DNA from 3 places in the Thiocapsa bogorovii genome. Region 1 is predicted to be linked to each of the others. Evidence: predicted binding sites of a transcription regulator. Region 1 holds the regulator's gene; each other region holds the start of a gene.

The links. Region 1 encodes sigma-54, which starts transcription at its own class of promoters, with help from an activator protein. Its sites were predicted from a motif close to TGGCANGNTNCNTGCTT; they were not measured.
Region 2: a site for sigma-54 is predicted at 4,036-4,052, ahead of LT988_RS23910 (VPLPA-CTERM sorting domain-containing protein). Genes of this name have one in related genera too.
Region 3: a site for sigma-54 is predicted at 3,103-3,119, ahead of nifE (nitrogenase iron-molybdenum cofactor biosynthesis protein NifE). Genes of this name have one in related genera too.

What each region holds. Positions count from the first base shown of each region.
Region 1 is NZ_CP089309.1:3,095,773-3,101,898, forward strand. Features, by position in the region: gene lptC (LPS export ABC transporter periplasmic protein LptC) at 1-491, shown strand, start outside; gene lptA (lipopolysaccharide transport periplasmic protein LptA) at 488-1,006, shown strand; gene lptB (LPS export ABC transporter ATP-binding protein) at 1,340-2,056, shown strand; gene LT988_RS14015 (RNA polymerase factor sigma-54) at 2,239-3,723, shown strand; gene hpf (ribosome hibernation-promoting factor, HPF/YfiA family) at 3,754-4,089, shown strand; gene LT988_RS14025 (PTS sugar transporter subunit IIA) at 4,325-4,774, shown strand; gene hprK (HPr(Ser) kinase/phosphatase) at 4,797-5,759, shown strand; gene rapZ (RNase adapter RapZ) at 5,816-6,126, shown strand, end outside.
Region 2 is NZ_CP089309.1:5,375,655-5,381,780, forward strand. Features, by position in the region: gene LT988_RS23895 (WecB/TagA/CpsF family glycosyltransferase) at 1-222, opposite strand, end outside; partial or broken gene LT988_RS23900 (GDP-mannose 4,6-dehydratase) at 287-827, opposite strand; gene LT988_RS23905 (Wzz/FepE/Etk N-terminal domain-containing protein) at 838-2,637, opposite strand; gene LT988_RS23910 (VPLPA-CTERM sorting domain-containing protein) at 3,140-3,928, opposite strand; gene LT988_RS23915 (glycosyltransferase family 4 protein) at 4,623-6,126, opposite strand, start outside.
Region 3 is NZ_CP089309.1:4,182,836-4,188,961, reverse strand. Features, by position in the region: gene LT988_RS18555 (NifB/NifX family molybdenum-iron cluster-binding protein) at 1-62, opposite strand, end outside; gene nifN (nitrogenase iron-molybdenum cofactor biosynthesis protein NifN) at 221-1,612, opposite strand; gene nifE (nitrogenase iron-molybdenum cofactor biosynthesis protein NifE) at 1,605-3,068, opposite strand; gene LT988_RS18540 (type IA DNA topoisomerase) at 3,313-6,030, opposite strand.

The DNA of each region.
Region 1 (6,126 bases):
TCGAGCGTGCTCGGCTGCCGGATTATGTGGTTTCGCGCTTCAACGCCGTAGAGACCGACGACATGGGGAAACCGAGCCGGAGCCTGGTCGCCGACCAGCTGCGCCAGTATGTCGAAGAGGATGTCTCGGAGCTCGATCGCCCGCGCATGACCCTCTATCAGCGCGAGGGCGATACCGCCGTCGAGCCGTGGCGCGCACGCGCCGACACCGGCCTCGTCCTCCCCGGCGGCGAGGAGGTTCTGCTCGAGGGGGCGGTGGAGCTCGAGCGCAAGGGCGACGCGAGCCGGCCCGACACCCACATGGAGACCGAGCTGATGCGTATCTGGCACAAGAAGGCTTTCGCGGAGACGGACCGGCCGGTCCAGGTCACCAGTGCCTTGGATCGGCTGAACGCCACCGGGATGCGCCTCTGGTACGACGAGCCCGTGCGTGCCCAATTCGACGGACGCGCATATCTTTATATTGCGCCCGAGCAGGACGAGGAGCCATGAGCGAGAGAGGATTCTACGACCGGCGGCGGGACACCGTCACGGCCGCGACCCTGGCCTTCGTCATTGGCCTCGCGAGCGCCCCGGCGGCAGCGCTCGAGGACGATGCGAACCAACCCATCTTGATCGAAGCAGACGACGTCGAGGTTCTGGAGGCGGAGAACACCAGCATTTATGTCGGAAACGTTCAAGTCGACCAAGGAAGCATGCGACTCCTCGGAGATCATGTGACCGTTTATCATCGCGACGACCGCCGCCCGCGTTTTATTATCGCACTCGGCGCCCCGGCGAGCTTCAAACAGCTCCTCGACAACGACGAGGGCGAGGTCCTGGCCTTCGCGAAGCGGATGGAATACGACGCCGACAAGGACGAGCTCACCCTCATCGAGGACGCCTTGCTGATTCAGGGGGCCGACCGCGTCGCGAGCGAGCGCATCGTCTACGATCGCGCGCGCGCCCATTTTCGCGCGGGGGGCAGCGGACGGGTCAAGATCACCATCACCCCGGAGGAGGAATGAGGCTAAACCGCGTCCGGGGCAGACGATGACCTTTGATCGGAGACCACCCTTGAACAATCCCGAGAGCCTAGGCGGCGACGCGGTTTAGGATGAGCGATCTTATCGCGGATTCCGACTCGGACTTAAACCGCGCCCGGTGCGGTATGCGTCGTTTGTTGGGGTGGCTTGGCTGCGCCAGCTCCGACAACTGTCTGAGCTGGAACGGTTTACGGTATTCAGAATATTTGATTCCAAACCGCGTCTTCTAAAAGGTCGAAAAAATCCTTGAACCCGACACAACATGAAAACGACGCGTTTCACTCTGGACGCGGTTTAGGGTCGGGCTCGACGACGCTGCGCGCGGAGCATCTGAAGAAGAGCTACCGCGGACGCCAGGTCCTGCGGGACGTCAGCGTCGGTGTGGATGCCGGCGAGGTCGTGGGCCTGCTCGGACCGAACGGCGCGGGCAAGACCACCTGTTTTTATCTGATCGTCGGCCTGATCCCGGCGGACGAGGGCCGTATCGCGCTGAGCGGGCAGGACATCACACTAAAACCGATGCATGCGAGGGCACGCTCCGGCCTGAGCTATCTGGCACAAGAGCCCTCCGTGTTTCGTAAGCTCAGCGCGCGCGACAACATCCTGGCCATCCTGGAAACACGCCGCGATCTATCCCGGGCCGACCGTAACCTGCGCTGCGAGCGCCTCCTCGAAGAGTTGGGAATCGCCCATGTCGGTGGATCGCTTGCGCTGAGCCTCTCCGGCGGGGAGCGGCGCCGCCTGGAGATCGCACGCGCGCTCGCGGTCGACCCCCTGGTGATGCTGCTCGACGAACCCTTCGCCGGGGTCGACCCGATTGCCGTCGGAGACATCAAGGCTATCGTTTCGCATCTGCGCGATCGCGGGATCGGCGTACTGATCACCGACCACAACGTGCGCGAGACGCTCGATATCTGCGACCGCGGTTACATCATCAGCTCGGGGTGCGTCATCGCGGCAGGCACCCCCGCCCAGCTCTTGGCCGATCAACAAGTGCGCGACGTCTACCTGGGCGCAGATTTCTCCATGTGAGCGCAAGCCCGCCACTTCACCGGCACGCGCATCCGTTGGATGCTCTTTCCGAGATGTTGGGTGTAAGATGGCCGGCATGCCTCGGCTGATGACGCCTTCACCGGACTCAAACGGCTGGAATCGAGCAGAATTGGCCATGGCCGCTACCTGATCGAACACATCGAAAAGCGCATCCGCGATCCATGAAGCAATCCATCCAGCTTCGGCTCGGCCAACACCTGACCATGACGCCTCAGTTGCAGCAGGCGATCCGTCTGTTGCAGCTCTCGACACTGGAGCTCCAGAAGGAGATTCAGGAGGCGCTGGACACCAACCTCATGTTGGAGGAGGGCGACGAAGCGGACCGATTCAACGTCGGCGAGCAGCCGCAAACGGGCACCATCCAGAGCGAGGATATCGAAACACCGCGCCTGGCGGTCGAGCAAACCGTCGACCGCGAGATCCACGCCGAATCCAACGAGATGCCCGACGAGCTGCCCGTCGACACGCTCTGGACCGATGTCTTCGACTCCTATCTGCCGAGCACGTCGCACGGATCCGACGACGGCTCGGACTACGATCCCTTTGCCCAACAGAGTCGCCCTCAGACCCTGCTCGACCACCTCGCTTGGCAGCTCAACCTCTGCAGGCTGAGCGAGCGCGACAATATGATCGCCCAAGCGGTTATCGATTCGATCGACGCCGACGGCTATCTGCGCATCGATATCGACGAGCTGCTCCTGACCGTCGACCATCCCGAGATCAGCGCAGAGGAGGTCGAGGCGGTTGTTCACCGCATTCAATCCTTCGACCCCCCGGGCGTGGGTGCGCGCAATCTCCCCGAGTGCCTGCTGATTCAACTGAGCCAGCTGCCTGCCCAAACGCCTTGGCGAAACGCTGCGATGGCGATCTGCCGCGACGGGTTCGAGTATCTGGCGAAGCGCGACGTCGCTTCCCTGGTCCGTCAGCTGAAGGAATCCGAGGAAGCCGTTGCCGGAGCGCTGGCCCTGATCCGACGTCTCAATCCGCGACCCGGAAGCCTGATCGCCGGCGCACCGGCCCAGTATGTCGTTCCCGATATCTTCGTGCGCAAACGCGAGGGCCGATGGTCGGTCGAGCTCAATCCCGAGTCAATGCCTAAACTCAGAGTGAACGCCGAGTATGCGCGCCTGATCCGGCGCGCCGATCAAAGCGCGGACGGCGTCACCTTGAAGAGCCATTTGCAGGAGGCACGCTGGTTCATCAAGAGCCTGGCCAGCCGCAACGACACGGTGCTGCGCGTCGGGGCGAAGATCGTCGAGATGCAGCAGGAGTTCTTCGAGCACGGAGACGAGGCGATGAGACCGATGGTTCTGCGCGATGTCGCCGAGGCTTTGGAGCTTCACGAGTCGACCGTATCGCGAGTGACGACACAGAAATACATGCACACGCCGCGGGGAACCTTTGAATTCAAGTATTTCTTTTCCTCGCACGTCAACACCGCTTCTGGCGGGGAATGCTCGTCGACCGCGATCCGTGCCCTAATCCGCAAGCTGATCGCCGGCGAGTCCGCGAGAAAGCCCATGAGCGACAGCAAGATCGCACAAGAACTCGCCGATCAGGGGATCAATGTCGCGCGGCGAACCGTCGCCAAGTACCGCGAGGCCATGGGGGTTCCACCCTCAAACGAGCGCAAGCGCCTGGATTAGCAGGCACTTTGAACAATAAGGAGTCAGCAGATGCAGATCAATTTGACGGGTCATCACATTGACGTCACCGACGCGCTGAAGGGCTACGTCGACACGAAGTTCGAGCGGCTTGCGCGGCACTTCGACCACGTCATCAACGCGCACGTCATTCTCAGCGTCGAGAAGCTCGCCCAAAAGGCCGAAGCGACACTGCATATCAACGGCAACAAGCTCTTCGCCGACTCGGTCCATGAGGACATGTACGCTGCGATCGACGGTTTGATCGACAAGCTCGATCGCCAAGTGCTTCGCCACAAGGAGAAAAAGAACGATCATCGCGCTACGAGCCCGAAGATCAGCGAGGGCGAAGAACCCGATCAGATCTGATGCACCAGGCGTCGCGAAGGCGCCTCCGAGACCCCCGATGGGCGCTCTTGCCCGTCGGAGGCATGATACGAACGGGATCGGTGAGGGTTGGCAGGCGGAATCGCCGACCCCGTCCAGACATCCGAGGATTCTCAGGATCCATGATCACATATTCTCGCCCGCCATCGCTGCGCGGGCCCCGTTTCAAGAGCCAGCCGAAGCGCCCGTTACCCGCGGCGCACGGGAGCCGATACCGATGCTCAGCCCGGAACTGATCAACGAGGCCCGAATCGGTCAGGGGCTTGAGATTTCCAGCAAGAAGCGCTTGCTCGAGACCCTTGCCGAGCTGCTCGCCAACGACCATCCGCGCTTGAGTACGGAGAACGTCTTCGAGCGCCTCCTCGAGCGCGAACGCCTCGGCAGCACCGGTCTCGGACACGGCGTGGCCCTGCCTCACGCGAGGATCAAAGAGGTCTCGCAGGTGATCGGGGCTTTCGTACAAACGACTCGGGGGGTCGATTACGACGCCGCCGACGGCGAGCCGGTCGATCTGGCCTTCGCGCTCTTGGTTCCGGAGACGGCGACCGAGGAGCACCTCCAACTGCTCGCCTATCTGGCAGGCCGCTTCAGCGAGTCCGCAACGCGGTCGCAACTGCGCGACGCCGACTCGCCCGCGGCGATTCTGGACCTTTTGAAGGCCACCTAGCGGTCAAGCCGGGCCGCCAGCGATGATCGAAAGCCTTCAATCTCTGATCGCTCAGACCGGACCCCGGCTGAAGCTGCGCTGGATCACGCCGGAGCCGACGGCCGCGCGTCCGCTGCGCGGCGACGATCCCGGAACCACCCGGCAGTCGCTCATCGGCTCACTGAACTGCATCCACCCCAATCGGCTGCAGGTGATCGGCAATGCCGAGCTGATCTATCTGGCGCACCTGGGCCGGACCGCCTTCGGCGAGACCGTGGAGAAGCTCTTCGGGGATCATCCGACCGCCGTCATCTTCTCCGACGGTATCGAACCGGAGCCCGCCTTCCGCGAGGCCGCCGAGCAGACACGCACGCCGCTCATCGGCTCCTCCCTGGGCGACGAAGAGCTGATCAACCACCTTCGCTACTTCCTGACCCATGCGCTCGCCGAGCGCCGCACGGTGCACGGCGTCTTCATCGAGGTCTTGGGCATGGGCGTCCTCTTGGTCGGTGATCCGGCCGTCGGCAAGAGCGAGCTGGCACTCGACCTGATCTCGCGCGGCCACCGGCTCATCGCCGACGACGCGCCGCGTTTCGCGCGCATCGCCCCGGAGACCTTGGAGGGGACCTGTCCCGAAGCCCTGCGCGATTTTCTCGAGGTTCGCGGTCTGGGGATCCTCAACATCCGCGCCATGTTCGGCGAGGGCGCCGTCGTGCGCAGCAAGACGCTGAACCTCATTATCGATCTCCAGCCGCTCGACCAGCAGCAGTTGGAGTGCATCGATCGACTCAGCGGCAGCCTCTCGGTACGCAACATTCTCGGGGTCGCCGTCCCCAAGATCACGATGCCGGTTGCGCCTGGCCGCAACCTGGCGATCTTGGTCGAGGCGGCCGTGCGACACCAGATACTGCGCATTCGCGGCTACGATGCCGGTGTCGACTTCGTCGACCGCCAGGCGCGCGCCATCAGTATCGATCGACCCGACCCGCCGAGATCACCGTTATGACCGGACCACCCGCAGAGGAGCACGGGCGCGAACGCGCACAGTCCGTCGGCAAGCCGATGAGGCTGGTCATCCTCAGCGGCCTGTCCGGCTCGGGAAAAAGCGTCGCGCTTCACACCCTGGAGGACGTGGGTTTCTACTGCATCGACAACCTGCCGCTCTTCTTGCTGCAGGATCTCGCTCTCGGACTGCACGAGGGGCTCGACGATGCCTTCACGATGACTGCGGTCGGGATCGACGTGCGGACCAGTCCGGGCAGCGGTCCCGAGGAGCTCCGACACCTTCCCGAGCTGGTTCGCTCGGCACGCGAGCGCGGTATCGGCTGCGACGTCCTCTTCCTCGACGCACAGACCGAAACCCTGATCAAGCG
Region 2 (6,126 bases), 2.3 Mb from region 1:
GTCCTGTTTCGCGACGACAATCGAATGGGGGTTGATGCAGTCGACGACGTCTGTCGAAGCGCTAGAGCGGCTCATCCCAAGCGCGAGAGAGACATCTCCATGCAGTCCACGCGTGCTCACGTGGTAGCCGAGCAGGCATGCTGTGTGGTCGTGCCGTGGCAGGGCGTTCGAAGGCGGAGGGCTCGGTTGGCTCGGGTGGATTCCTTGTTCGTTATCCGTCATGCGCACCTCCTATGAAGCCGCTCGGCGGCGGGGTTCGATCAAGGGCTGGTCTCCCCTGCTCGATTCAGGGTTCATTATGGGACGGAACTGAGTACCCTTCACGCCGGCAAAGGACGGCCCGCTCCGCCTTGATGTCTTCGCGCATTGTTTCGGTGACCAATTGCAAAAAGCAAATCTCCGGCTCCCAGCCGAGCTGTTGACGGGCTCCGGTGGCGTCGCCCAGAAGAGTTTCGACGTCGGTGGGGCGGAAATAGCGCGGGTCGACCGCGACGTTGCAGCGCTCTTCTCCGACCACACCCCACGCCACCCCCGGCACGGAGGGGGCAATCGCGTATCCGTTCTCGTCAACGCCGTGCCTCCCCAACCCATCTCGATGCAGATCTTGCGGGCGGCCTGTTGGACGAAGTCGCGCACCGAGCGCGGCTGGCCGGTGGCGATGATGTAGTCCTACGGCTGGTCCTGCTCCAGCATGTGAGCCACTCGTAGTCGCGGGCGCGGCCCAAGTCGCGCTTGGCATCGAGGTTGCCGAGGTAAAGGCGGTCCTGCAGGCCAAGCTTGATGCGGGCGAGCGCGCCCGTAATCTTGCCGATGACGAAGGTCTCGCCGCAGATATGTTCATACGTTCGATGAGATAAGGGAGCCGAGGGTGCTCGCCGACGGCATCAGGGGCTCAAGTCGCCTCAGCAGCGTAAACCACAGGAGATCCAGGGGCCGATAGAAGAAATGGATCGTCATCAAGCCGACCGCCAGGGTTAGGCCGGCTGCACCGGCGAGGATGGCGGTGCGGCGGACACGGCGACGCCGATCCGCGGGCGTTTGAATGTAGGGGACGACCGCGAGCGGCGGCATGCCGGAGATGCTCTGAATCACCCGTAGGCTCCTGATGCCCTTGTCGAGGATCTCGCGGAGGGCCAAGTGCCCGACGCCGGCACCGATGGATGCGACGACGCCAAGCATCATGATGGCCGGACGATTGGGTTTGATGGGTTCGTCCGGGACTACCGGCGGCTCGATCAGGGTAAAGCGTTCGGCCTTGCGCTCGCGCTCAAGCGCTTGGGCGAGCTCGGCTTCGAGCTGTTTGTCCTTGACCTCGCGATATTTGGCCACGGCGTTCTCGTAGCCACGGGTGAGGTTGTTGTACTCACGCTCGACGTTCGGGGACTCCATCAGGCGCTGTTGGTAGATCTCGATGCGCTCTTCGAGGTCCGTTTGTGTCTGCTCGAGACCCTGCATCTCGATCCCGAGTGCATCGAGCCGGCTCTGAAGCTGCACGTAGGCCGGATTCTGGGCGCTCTGGGTGGACGGTTGGGCGGCGCCGGTGCCGGGGGAGGCGATGCGCTTGTCGACGTCCGCCAGCTCTCGCTCGAGACGTTGTACGTCCGGGTGATCTGAGGAATAGCGTCCGCGTGCCGCCGCGAGGGAGCCGGCGAGATCGACCCGTCGCTGCGACAGATCCGCTTTGGCGGAGGCGCCGACCTCTTGGCGCAGTGCCGCCAGCTCGCGCTCGATCCGCTGGCGATCCGGGTGCTCGGGCGAATAACGGGTCGCGAGGCCGAGGTACTGAGTCTCGAGCAGTTGCAAACGGGCCTGCGGGCTGTCGGCTGACCAGCCAGCCCCGGCAACGCCGAGCATGAGCTGCGGATCCTGTTGCGCCAGCGTGGTCTCCAGGTAGAGCTTCTGCTCGGTCAGGGTGCGCAGCGCCAGCGTGTTGTCTCTGAGCTGCTGCTCGGTGCGGGCCAAGAGCTCGCGGTTGATGGACAAGAGTTCCGGCAAGTTGTCGCTGTGCTGCTGCTTGAACTCGGATAGCGCGGCCTCGAGGGCCGCGATCTGGTCGGCCAGCCGGGTGGCCTCTTCGCGCAGGAAGGTCGTGGCCTCCTCGACGGCTGCCTCACGTTGGCGCAGGTTCTCGTTCATGAAGAGCGAGACGAGCTCGTTCGTGACCCGCTGCGTGAGGACGGGCGACGGGTCTTCGAAGGCGAGGGTGAAGGCGATGGTCGCCGTCTGGGCGCGTCCGCTGCGCGGATCCACGACATCGGCACTGATCATGTCGAGATGGACCTGCTCGCGCATCTCCGCAACCGCGGCGTTGAGGCCCTGTTTCTCGCGGATGCTCGGGTAGAGGTTGTAGCGCTCGATGATCCCGCTGAGGTTGCTGGTCGTCATCACCCGCTGCCGAATCACCTGGATGCGCTGATCGGCAAAGCTGGTCACGGTCGTGCGGATCAGGTCGGCGGGGATTTCCTGCTGCTCGATCAGGATGGTGGCCGTCGCGCGATAGACCGGGGGGAGGGTGATCGCCACCAGAACTGCGAGCGGCAGCAAGATGACAATGGGCAGGACCAGTTGCCACTTGCGGCGCTTGAGGATCGCCAGATAATCGGCCAGGTTCGGCGCGTATTCTTGCTCGTAGTCCACCGCCGGATCTATCGCCTCCGTGTGCTTGATCGCGTATCACTGTTGCGGGCGCGCCCGGTCGTTGTTTCGGGAAGCGTCGCTTTATCGAGTCAAGCCCGGTGGGCCGGGGACTCGCAAATGCAGAAAAGCGCTTTGCTCGACGACGAACAAGGTCGCATCGGTCGGGATCGGTTCGTGCCGACGCCGACGGCAACCGCAACCGCTGGCCCGTGACCGGACGCCGAGGCGCTCATGAAGTTGCAGCGGATGATAGCACAAACCCATAACAGCGGGCGGTCCCGCGCGTCGTTCCGGGACATCCATCACGAACGGTCCGGGGCCTGAGCCGTAAAGGTCGTCGTCTTCGTGCCTGAGATGGCGGGATGCTCAAGTGCAGACCGAGCTGGGTCGGCGGACGCGGGGCTACGGGCGCAAAAAAGCCGCGGGTCAGATGGCCCGCGGCGTTCCTATCTGTGCAGCATCGGCCCGATGTTTCGGGCGGATGCGGCCGAGCACAGTCCTCTTATGCGAGGGTTTCGCTCTCTTCGGTCTGCTTGCGATTCCGGCGTCCAAGGGCGGCGATGCCGAGCAGTGCGGAGCCGAATAGCCAAGCGGCGGCGGGGATCGGGACTTGGCCGATGAAGTCTTGATTTGCCGTGCTTGTCAGCGCGACCAGGCCGCCCATAGCGGTCGCAGTACTCATCGCGTTGAGGTAGGCGGTCGCTTGGTTAAGGACGCCGGTGGTGAGCCCCGAGGTGATCTTCATGCTCCCGCCGGTGATGTCGTAGACAAATTCACCACTGGCGTTCGTTTGGCCCTCATGCACCACTTCCCAGATCGCGAGCTGCAGCGCCTGCTTCTGCACGTCCGTGAGGTTGCGAGCGTCGTTCAGCACGCCACTGGTGATCGCGGCACCAAGCAACTTCGCCAGGCTAGCCGCCTTAACGTCACCCATCGGACCTGCCGTTGAATCGGGTGCATTCGCGAGGCCAACCACGTCCCAAGTCCGACTCCCTGTTTGAGCGGTGTCATCCAGATCGATGCAGAAGGTGACAAACTGGTCGGTCCCATACGTTAAGATCGGTCCCTCGGCCGCCGAGAAGTTAAAGATGCCGGTCGTCGTATTGCCGGTTTTTGTTGTCTGTGGGGAACCAGTGGGCGGAAGAACCACGGAGTAGCCGACACCACGGGTCTGTGTCATGCCACCGTAGGTTGCAGTCACCGTATCGGCCGCTGCCTGCCCGCTGAATGCCAATGCGCCGGCAAGTGCAAGCACGGATCCAACCGCGCTCAGTCTCATCATGGATTTCATCGTTTGACTCCCTGGTTGTGCGTCGCTTCGTTGATCGAGGACTGGACCGGCCGCATCGCGCTGCGAAGACTCGGGACAGCCGACAGTAGATACCGTCAGCTCTCTTTAAGCATCTCCCGTGCCGACCTCATCATTACTTTTTTATTCAATGATTTAGGACGCGCTGGAGTCCCGTCCGGAGATCAGTCTTGGTCTCTGAGATTCCACAGATTGACGCTCTGGACGGGTTGGTTTTGCTGCCGCAGCGAAAACTTATTTTAAGTCATATGGATAGGTATTTTCGCCACTCTGGGGAGCTGTAAAAAAACCTGACGGTGAATCCGGCTTTCAACCCGGCGACCATGAGCGTCCGTGGGGCTTTACTCCCGCAAGTCCAATAGCTTATCCCGGATCTGCCGTGCTCGCGCGGGTGTCAAGAAACTCGACTCCGCGTCGGCAGGATCAGATGATGACCGAGTGCGAGGAGTCGGACGGGGCCTTCTTTGTGGCGGGGATGTGTCCCGAGATCGACGAGGGTCGTTGTGACAACGGGATCCGTCGGATCGCCTTCGCTTCAATGACGGGGCTTCGGGTCAATCGGCCTCGTGGGCCCATTCGGCGTCTGCCTCGCGGCCTCAACCTCGGGCGCGGGGTCGGAGGTTGTGTCGCTCCGATGCGTCCTCTCGGCCTTACGAGGGCTTCGGTCGTCTCCGGGTTAGGCGACCAGGCTCTTGACGACGAGGATAGCGAGGGTCGCCGGGACGGCGAAACGCAGTGGATCCCAAGGGCCTTCGCGCTCCTGAATCAGGATCTCGATGGCATAGAAGAGCACGATGGCGGCGAGCACCTGGAGGCCGATCTCTCCAAGACCGAGACCTCTGAGCATCGGTGCCGTCAGGGCCGCAAGCAAGATCAGGACATCGAGCGTGCTCACGCGAAATCCGGAGCTCGACAGACGTGTCCAGAGGCCCCCGAGCAGCGCAACCCCGCCGAAGAAGACCAGCAGACAGGGTTCGCAGATATCGATCAGGTGCGGCGAATGCGCTACCAGGTAGACGACGATAACCGCCGCGGTGAAGGCGCTGATCCGCTCGAGGAAAAAGGCACTCTTCGTGCGTATCGCCAGGACGGCCAACGACACGACGAAGAGCGCTCCAGCCAAGACGCCGATGTCCGGTTCGACGGATTGCACGGACAGGGCACCGATGACGAGACACAAGGGAACCGTCAGGCTCAGGATCCGAATCGGTGAACGCGTCACGAAACGGCGACGCCGTGCCCAGGCGCTGAACCTGACGAACGGGGTCCGATGCTCGTCCCGGCGTTTCAGACGCTCGTGGTAGTTCTCGAGCGTCCGGATCGCGGCCAGGATGAGTCCGCAGGACATCGCATAGGCGAGCAGGATCGCGCTGTCTGCGCTGTGCCGCATAAGATAGGCCAGGACGACCATCATGAACTGGGCGGTGTAGACGAGAGTGACGGCCTCGGCCTGAGTCAGGCCGCTGTCGATCAGCCGGTGATGCAGATGCGTCCGGTCCGCCTTGAACGGGGAATGTCCGGAGGCGATGCGCCGGACCATGACGGTGAGCATATCCAGGATCGGCAAGCCCAGCACGAGCAGGGGCAGGGCGCGGCTCAGGGCCAGATCCTCCCGCTGCGTGACCATAATGGCCAGCACCCCGGTCGTGAACCCCAGGAATTGACTGCCGGTATCGCCCATGAAGAGGCGTGCAGGGAAGGTGTTGAAACGCAGGAAGCCCAGAAGGGATCCGCCCAGGGCGGCCAGAAGAATCAGGAGAGAGCCCTCTGCACCGCCGTCGGCCACCAGCAGGAGGAGCAAGGCGGACCCCGCCAGTAGGCTGATTCCGCCGGCAAGCCCGTCGAGGCCGTCCGAGAGGTTGACCGCGTTGGTGATGCCGACCAACACCAGCACGGTGAAGGGAATGGCCAAGGGCATCGGCAACAGGCCGCCGGGGATGAAGGGGACCTCTTTGACGAGAACGCCGCCGGCGAGGACGACGACGGACGCGGCAAGCAGTTGGCCGAGCAGCTTCAGCCGGTAGTCGAGGTTGAAGCGGTCGTCGAGCAGACCGAACAGGAACAGCAGCGCGGCGGCGCCGAGGAAGGCCGCGAAAGGGCCTTCGATCGGCGCCCAGATGGCCACCGGGACCAAACAGCCGATCACGATCGCCACGCCGCCGATCCGCGGGATCTGCCCC
Region 3 (6,126 bases), 1.1 Mb from region 1:
GTCTCCATTGCTGTCGCCCCGTCGTTCATGCTCAGGACCTTCAGTCGCCGTTCCATTCCCATCGGGCCTCCTTAAAGCGCTCTTTTGGTCGACGCGTGTGTGTGTTTCATGGTCTGTCGTCCGGTTGCCAAGGTCGCGGTCCATGGAAGCCGCGCTTTGAGGAGAATGAAAAAACACATCCAGACCGTTCGGGTCCGGGCTCGGCTCGAAGCACAGCCTGTCAGTGCGGCCGCGACATCTCGCACTCGCCCTCCGAGTACTGCTTGAGCCTTGAGCGATAGGGATTGATTTCGCCGCGCTCCTCGGCAAGCAGCAGATTGGACAGATCGAAGATGGCGTCGCGCATGCCGCGATAGCCGATCCAGGTCCGTTGAAAGCCTCCGACGCGGTCGTACTGCGGGAAACCAGCGCGCAGCATGGGGATGCCCAGTCGCTCGGCCGTATGCACCGCATGCGAGTTGCCGATCAGGATCTCGGCATCACGCTCGCGCGCGGCGATCTCCAGATCCTCCAGGTCGCCGATCTTGACCTCGCGTGCGGCGACATCCTGCAAGGCCGGCGCATTGGCCGGTGCGACGGCCGCGACCACCTCGGCCCCGACACTCGCGAGCAGGCGACTGAAGCCGACCAAAAGGTCCGGCTCCGCGGCGATCGCGAAACGCGACATGCCGAGCATGAAGTGGCAATCGAGCAGGGCGTCCTGAAGCTGCGCGCGCTGTCGCTCGATCTTGGCCGGCACCGGGCGATCGGCGATCCGCGAGAGCGTCATCACGAGCGCATCGACGGCATCGAGTGTCATCAGGTGCGCGAAGCGATGGTCCGGAACACCGGTGCGAGCGTTCAGAGCGTCGGCCGCCGCCTCCATCGAAGCGCCGATCGCCAGGGTTGCCGCGGCATCGCCGACGGTCGCCAGATCGCTCACGCGGGTGCCCCCGATGGTCAAGGGGCTGTAGTCGGTCTCCGGCAAGTGGCCGTCGAGCGAATCGGAGAGATCAGGAAGCACCATCGGAGACAGGCCGAACGCCTCGATCAGGTCCTTGATGTACTCGATGTCGCCGGGCGTCAGATGCGATCCGGGCAGGACATTGACCTGCTGCTCACGACGCCCCGGCCGGGTGCCGGCCTCGGCACGCGTCGGAACAAGCGTCTCGATGATGGACTTGGTCGCCTGGGCATAGCCCGATTCCATACAGCCGGTGAAGTCCGGTGTGGAGACCGGCACCACCGCGGTGTCCGCGAACTGCGGCCATGTCTCGCGAAAGACCCGCACCGCCATCTCGATGTCCGCGCCCTGCGTTTCGACCAGGCCGGTGGTCGGCAGACCGATCAGATCCGGGGCACTCTTCTCGCAGAGGGTCTTGAGCCCTTCGACGACCTGGGCCTCGCTCCCCATGATGGCACTGACCTGATCGATCGCCGTGGTCTGCAAGGGGATCGGCTCACGAAAGTGCCGAACGAAGAAGATCTTGCCGAAGGCCGTGCAGCCCTGGGATCCGTGCAGCATCGGAATGGTCCGATTGAAGCCGAGAAACGCGAGCGCTGCGCCGACCGTGTTGCTGGCCTTCAGCGGGCTGACCGACAAGGCCTTGTTGCGTTTGATGATCTCAGGCATGGGACGGCACCTCGACGGGGGCGCTTTCGTTTGCGGCAAGCGCTAGGGAGTTTGCCGGCACCGGTTGGGTTTGACCCTCAGGCACCGCCCAGGGCGCCGGACGTCGGACCGCGTCCCAGATCGGACTCTCGACCGTCAGGCAGAGCTGACGTGCCAGCTCGACCATACCGACATAGCCGGCATAGCCGAACTCGCGCTCCTGGTTGATATCGAGGAAAGGGATACGCGCCTTGAGAGCCGTGTAGAGGTTGCGTCCCCCCGCGATCAGGATGTCGACGCCGTTCTCTCGGACCCGATCGATCAGACCACGCGGATTCCCGTCCTCGATCATGACCGCATCTTCGCCCATCAACTCACGGATGCGCGCCTTGTCCTCCTCCGTGGATTTGCGGGTCCCGGTCGCGACCACCGTCATGCCCAGATCCTGCAAGGCCGAGATGATCGACCAGGACTTGACCCCGCCGGTATAGAGCAGGACCTTGCGACCCTGCAGACGCGCTCGATAGGGCTCGAGTGCCGCGTGGGTCTTGCCCTCCTCGCGGGCGATCAGGGCTTCGGTCCGGCGGGTCAGATCCGGGTCGTCGATGATCCGCGCAAAGTCGCGCAGCGCTTGGGAGACATCCGCGACGCCGTAGAAGCTGCCCTCGAACCAGGGGATCCCGTAGGACTCCTTGAGCTTGCGCGCAACGTTGATCATGGCCTTGGAGCAGACCATCATGTTGACCTCCGCGCGGTGCATGGTCTGCACCTCATGGAAGCGCGCATCCCCCGAGAGACTGCACAGCACACGCAGACCCAGCTCGTCGAGCAGAGGCAGGACGTTCCAGAGCTCGCCGGCGATGTTGTACTCGGCGACCAGATTCACGTCGTGGACCTTGAAGCCGTCGTGCTCGATACCCGGTGGGACCGGATCGGGCTCGCGCGTGCCGCACACCTGGGTGACCATGGTCTCGCCGGCGATGCGGTTGCCGAGGTTCTTGGTGCCGTAGAAGCCGGCCGCGTCGACCGAGACGACGGGCGTGTCCCAACGCTGCTGGGCCTCGCGGCAGACCGCGCCGACGTCGTCGCCGGTCAGGGCCGGCACACAGGTGTTGTAGACGAAGACCGCCGCGGGCTTGTAGCTGTCGATCGCCTGCTTGATCCCGAGGAAGAGCCGCTTCTCGCTGCGGCCCATGATGACATCCTGCTCGGTCAGATCGGTCGTCATGCCGATCTTGTAGAGGCTCGGACCGCTCGATCGCGCCCCGCGGTTGTCCCAAGAGTTACCCGCACAGGCGATGGAGCCATGCACGATGTGCGCGACATCCGCAATCGGCAGCAGCGCGATCTGAGCACCATCGAACGAACAGCCGCCCGCCGTCGCCCCGGGCTTGAGCTTGGCACAGCCCGATTTGTCCTTGGTGTTGTGCGCGCAGGCCGGCTCGTCGAGCAGCGCAGCGATCTCTTTTTGCTTCATGAAGGCTCCGAAGGCGTTCGCTTTGGAGCTTCTTAAGCAGGCGTTATGCCAATCACTATAGTTTTGTTTTAACGAGAGAAGATCAGGCGTCTGTCGGATTCGCGACAAGGCGGATGTCTGAAAGCCCCGTACTCGGCTGTGGTGATTTCGCCTGTGGTGATTTCAGGGGCACCGGGCAGCCACCGTAAAGGACGCGGCTCGCACCTGATTCCATCAAAGCCCCGTTCAGCCCGCGAGGGGTTGATCAGGAGCCCTCCTCGGGCGCATCGGCCGTAATGGCCTCGGTCACCACCTGCCACTGTGCATCGAGACGCAGCCGGACCGGACCGACGCCGGCCGCCCTGCCCTCGATCGGCCGCGTCCGCCCGTGCTCGATCAGGTCACGAATGTCTCCTTCGTCCAGATCCCGGTGTTCATACGCCTTCCAGACCACGAAATCGCAGCCCTCGCGAAAGCGGTTGCACCCGAAGCCGCGTCGGCCTTCGATGATCCTGCCTTGGCCGCATTTCGGGCAGACGGGGGGTTTATCGCGAATCGAAGGGGGACGAGCAGGGCCGGCCTTCTCGCTTTTCGAGATCCGCGTGGTCGCCGGAGTCGCCGACCTCCCACGTGTAGACCGACCACCCTTGTGAGTCCCCTGTCCGCTCTCGACGGGCATCTCCGTGGCCTCGAAATCGAAGAGGACCTTCCCGGCCGCATCCAGACGCAATCCGGCGCCGAAGGACTTGCCCGTCTTCGAGGTGAAACCCTCGATGCGTGGAAGACTGCCCTGCGCGATGAGTCGGCGGACCTGATCCTCCGACAGGGCCAAACCGGCGACCGTTTTCCAGATGGTAAAGCCGCAGCCCTCGCGATAGCGGCTGCAACCGAAGGCCCGAGCGTTCTCGGTGATCTCTCCCTCGCGACAGACCGGACAGGCACCGAGGCCCGTCGCCTGCACGCCGGGCGATCCACCCGAAGCGTCACCGCGGCTCGACCGCCCGGTCTTGCCCGCGCGTCCTGCCTTTGCCGTTCCAGTACGCTTAGCACCTCTCGCACCCTTTGCGCCTCGCCTACCCGGCCCCGTTGAACGCTCCGATGCGGCCTGATCAGCCGACATCGCCGGCCCCTGCGCGATCTGCGGCACCAGCTCACGCAAAAACCGGAGAATATCCCGGTAGAAGACATCAACGGCCAGCTCGCCATGCTCGACGTCTTTGAGCCGCTGCTCCCACTCGGCGGTCAGCTCCGGACTGCGCAACGGCGAGGCGACGAGGCCGATCAGCGCGACGCCCTTGGCCGTGGCATGCAACTGCTTGCGGCGGCGCTCGACGTAGCGGGTGCGGATCAGCTTCTCGATGATCTCGGCACGCGTCGCCGGTGTACCCAGACCGGATTGCTTCATGGCCGCCGCCAAGGCATCGTCCTCGATCTCGCGGCCCGCGTTCTTCATGGCGGCCAAGAGTGTCGAATCATCGTAGTGACGCGGCGGCTGCGTCTCCTTCTCCTGCACCTCCAGGCCGTCGACCTTGAGCTGTTGGCCTTCCACGAGCGGCGGCAGGACCTTGGACTCGCCGGTTTGGTCCAGGCCTGTCTGGTCCACGCCGGTCTGGTCCGTGCCGGCCGCGTCCGTTCCGCTCGACTCGGAACGCCCGCCGGTCTCGGCGCGCTTCCAGCCGGGCTCAAGCACCAAGGCGCCGCGCGCGAGGAAGGTCGCATCGCCGATCGCGATCTCCACGCGAGTCTCCTCGATCCGCTGGTCCGGCAGGAACACGGCGACGAAGCGCGTGACCACCAGGTCGTAGATCTTGTGCAGCGCGAGCGGGAGGTCGGGAGAAGGCGTCTTGCCGGTGGGCAGGATGGCGTGATGGTCGGTCAGCTTGGTGCGGTCCACGTACGCCTTGCCCAACCGATGCCCACCTTCGAGCCGATCCAAGGCCTCCGCGGCAAGCGGATGTTGCAGACCCTTCAGGATGCCCGGCAGCTGGGGCAGCATATCCTCGGAGATGTGGCGGCTCTCGGTGCGCGGATAGCTGATGAGCTTGTGGGTCTCGTAGAGCGACTGGGCGTGTTCGAGCACCTGCGCCGCGGTAAACCCGAAGCGTCGGTTGGCGTCGCGCTGCAGATTGGTGAGGTCGTAGAGCGGTGGCGGGCGGACCGTACGGATCTTCTTCTCGACCTTCCCGACCCGACCGGTACGATGGGGGCTCAACTCGCGATGGAGCCGGTCGGCCTCCTCCTTCTTCTCGATGCGGGTTTCGCCGTCGCGGGTGTAGCGGGCGTCGAAGCGCGCCGCATCCGATGTGCTCAGATGCGCGACCAGCTCGTAGAAGAATGCCTTGGTGAAGCTCGCGATTGCCTGATCGCGGGCGACGATCATCGCCAGGGTCGGCGTCTGAACGCGGCCGATGGTGCAGAGCACGCGGTTGTGCACCGTGTAGGCCCGAGTGAGGTTCATGCCGATCAACCAGTCCGCCTGTGCCCGGGCACGCGCCGCATCGGCCAAGTGGTCATAGGCTTGGCCGGGGCGCAACCCCCGAAAACCCTCGCGGATCGCCTCGTCGGTCAGGCTTGAAATCCAGAGTCGGTCGAACGGCTTCTCGCAGCGGGCATGCCGATAGATGAGACGAAAGATATGCTCGCCTTCGCGGCCGGCGTCCGTCGCGCACACCAAACGCTCGGTGTCGGATGCCGTGATGAGCGCCTTGACGATCTTGAACTGGGCCGCGGTCTGCTTCGATGTCTTGAGCTTCCACGCCTCGGGGATCATCGGGAGCTGATTCGCCGACCACCGCCCGCCCCAGTCGACACCCTGGACCTCGCCGTACTCATCGGGCTCGGCGAAATGGATCAGGTGCCCGATCGCCCAGGTCACCCGATAGCCGTTGCCCTCCAGAAACCCCTCGCCCCTGCGGCGAGCACCCAGCACCCGCGCAATATCGCGGGCGACGCTCGGCTTCTCGGCAAGGACGACGATGGACATCCAGGTCTCGGACTCGGAATCTGACGCGCCGATCTTACACCAATCCCGACGGCGGGCCCGGCGTCTCCCCCCGGCCCTTTGCCGAATGCCGTCGAG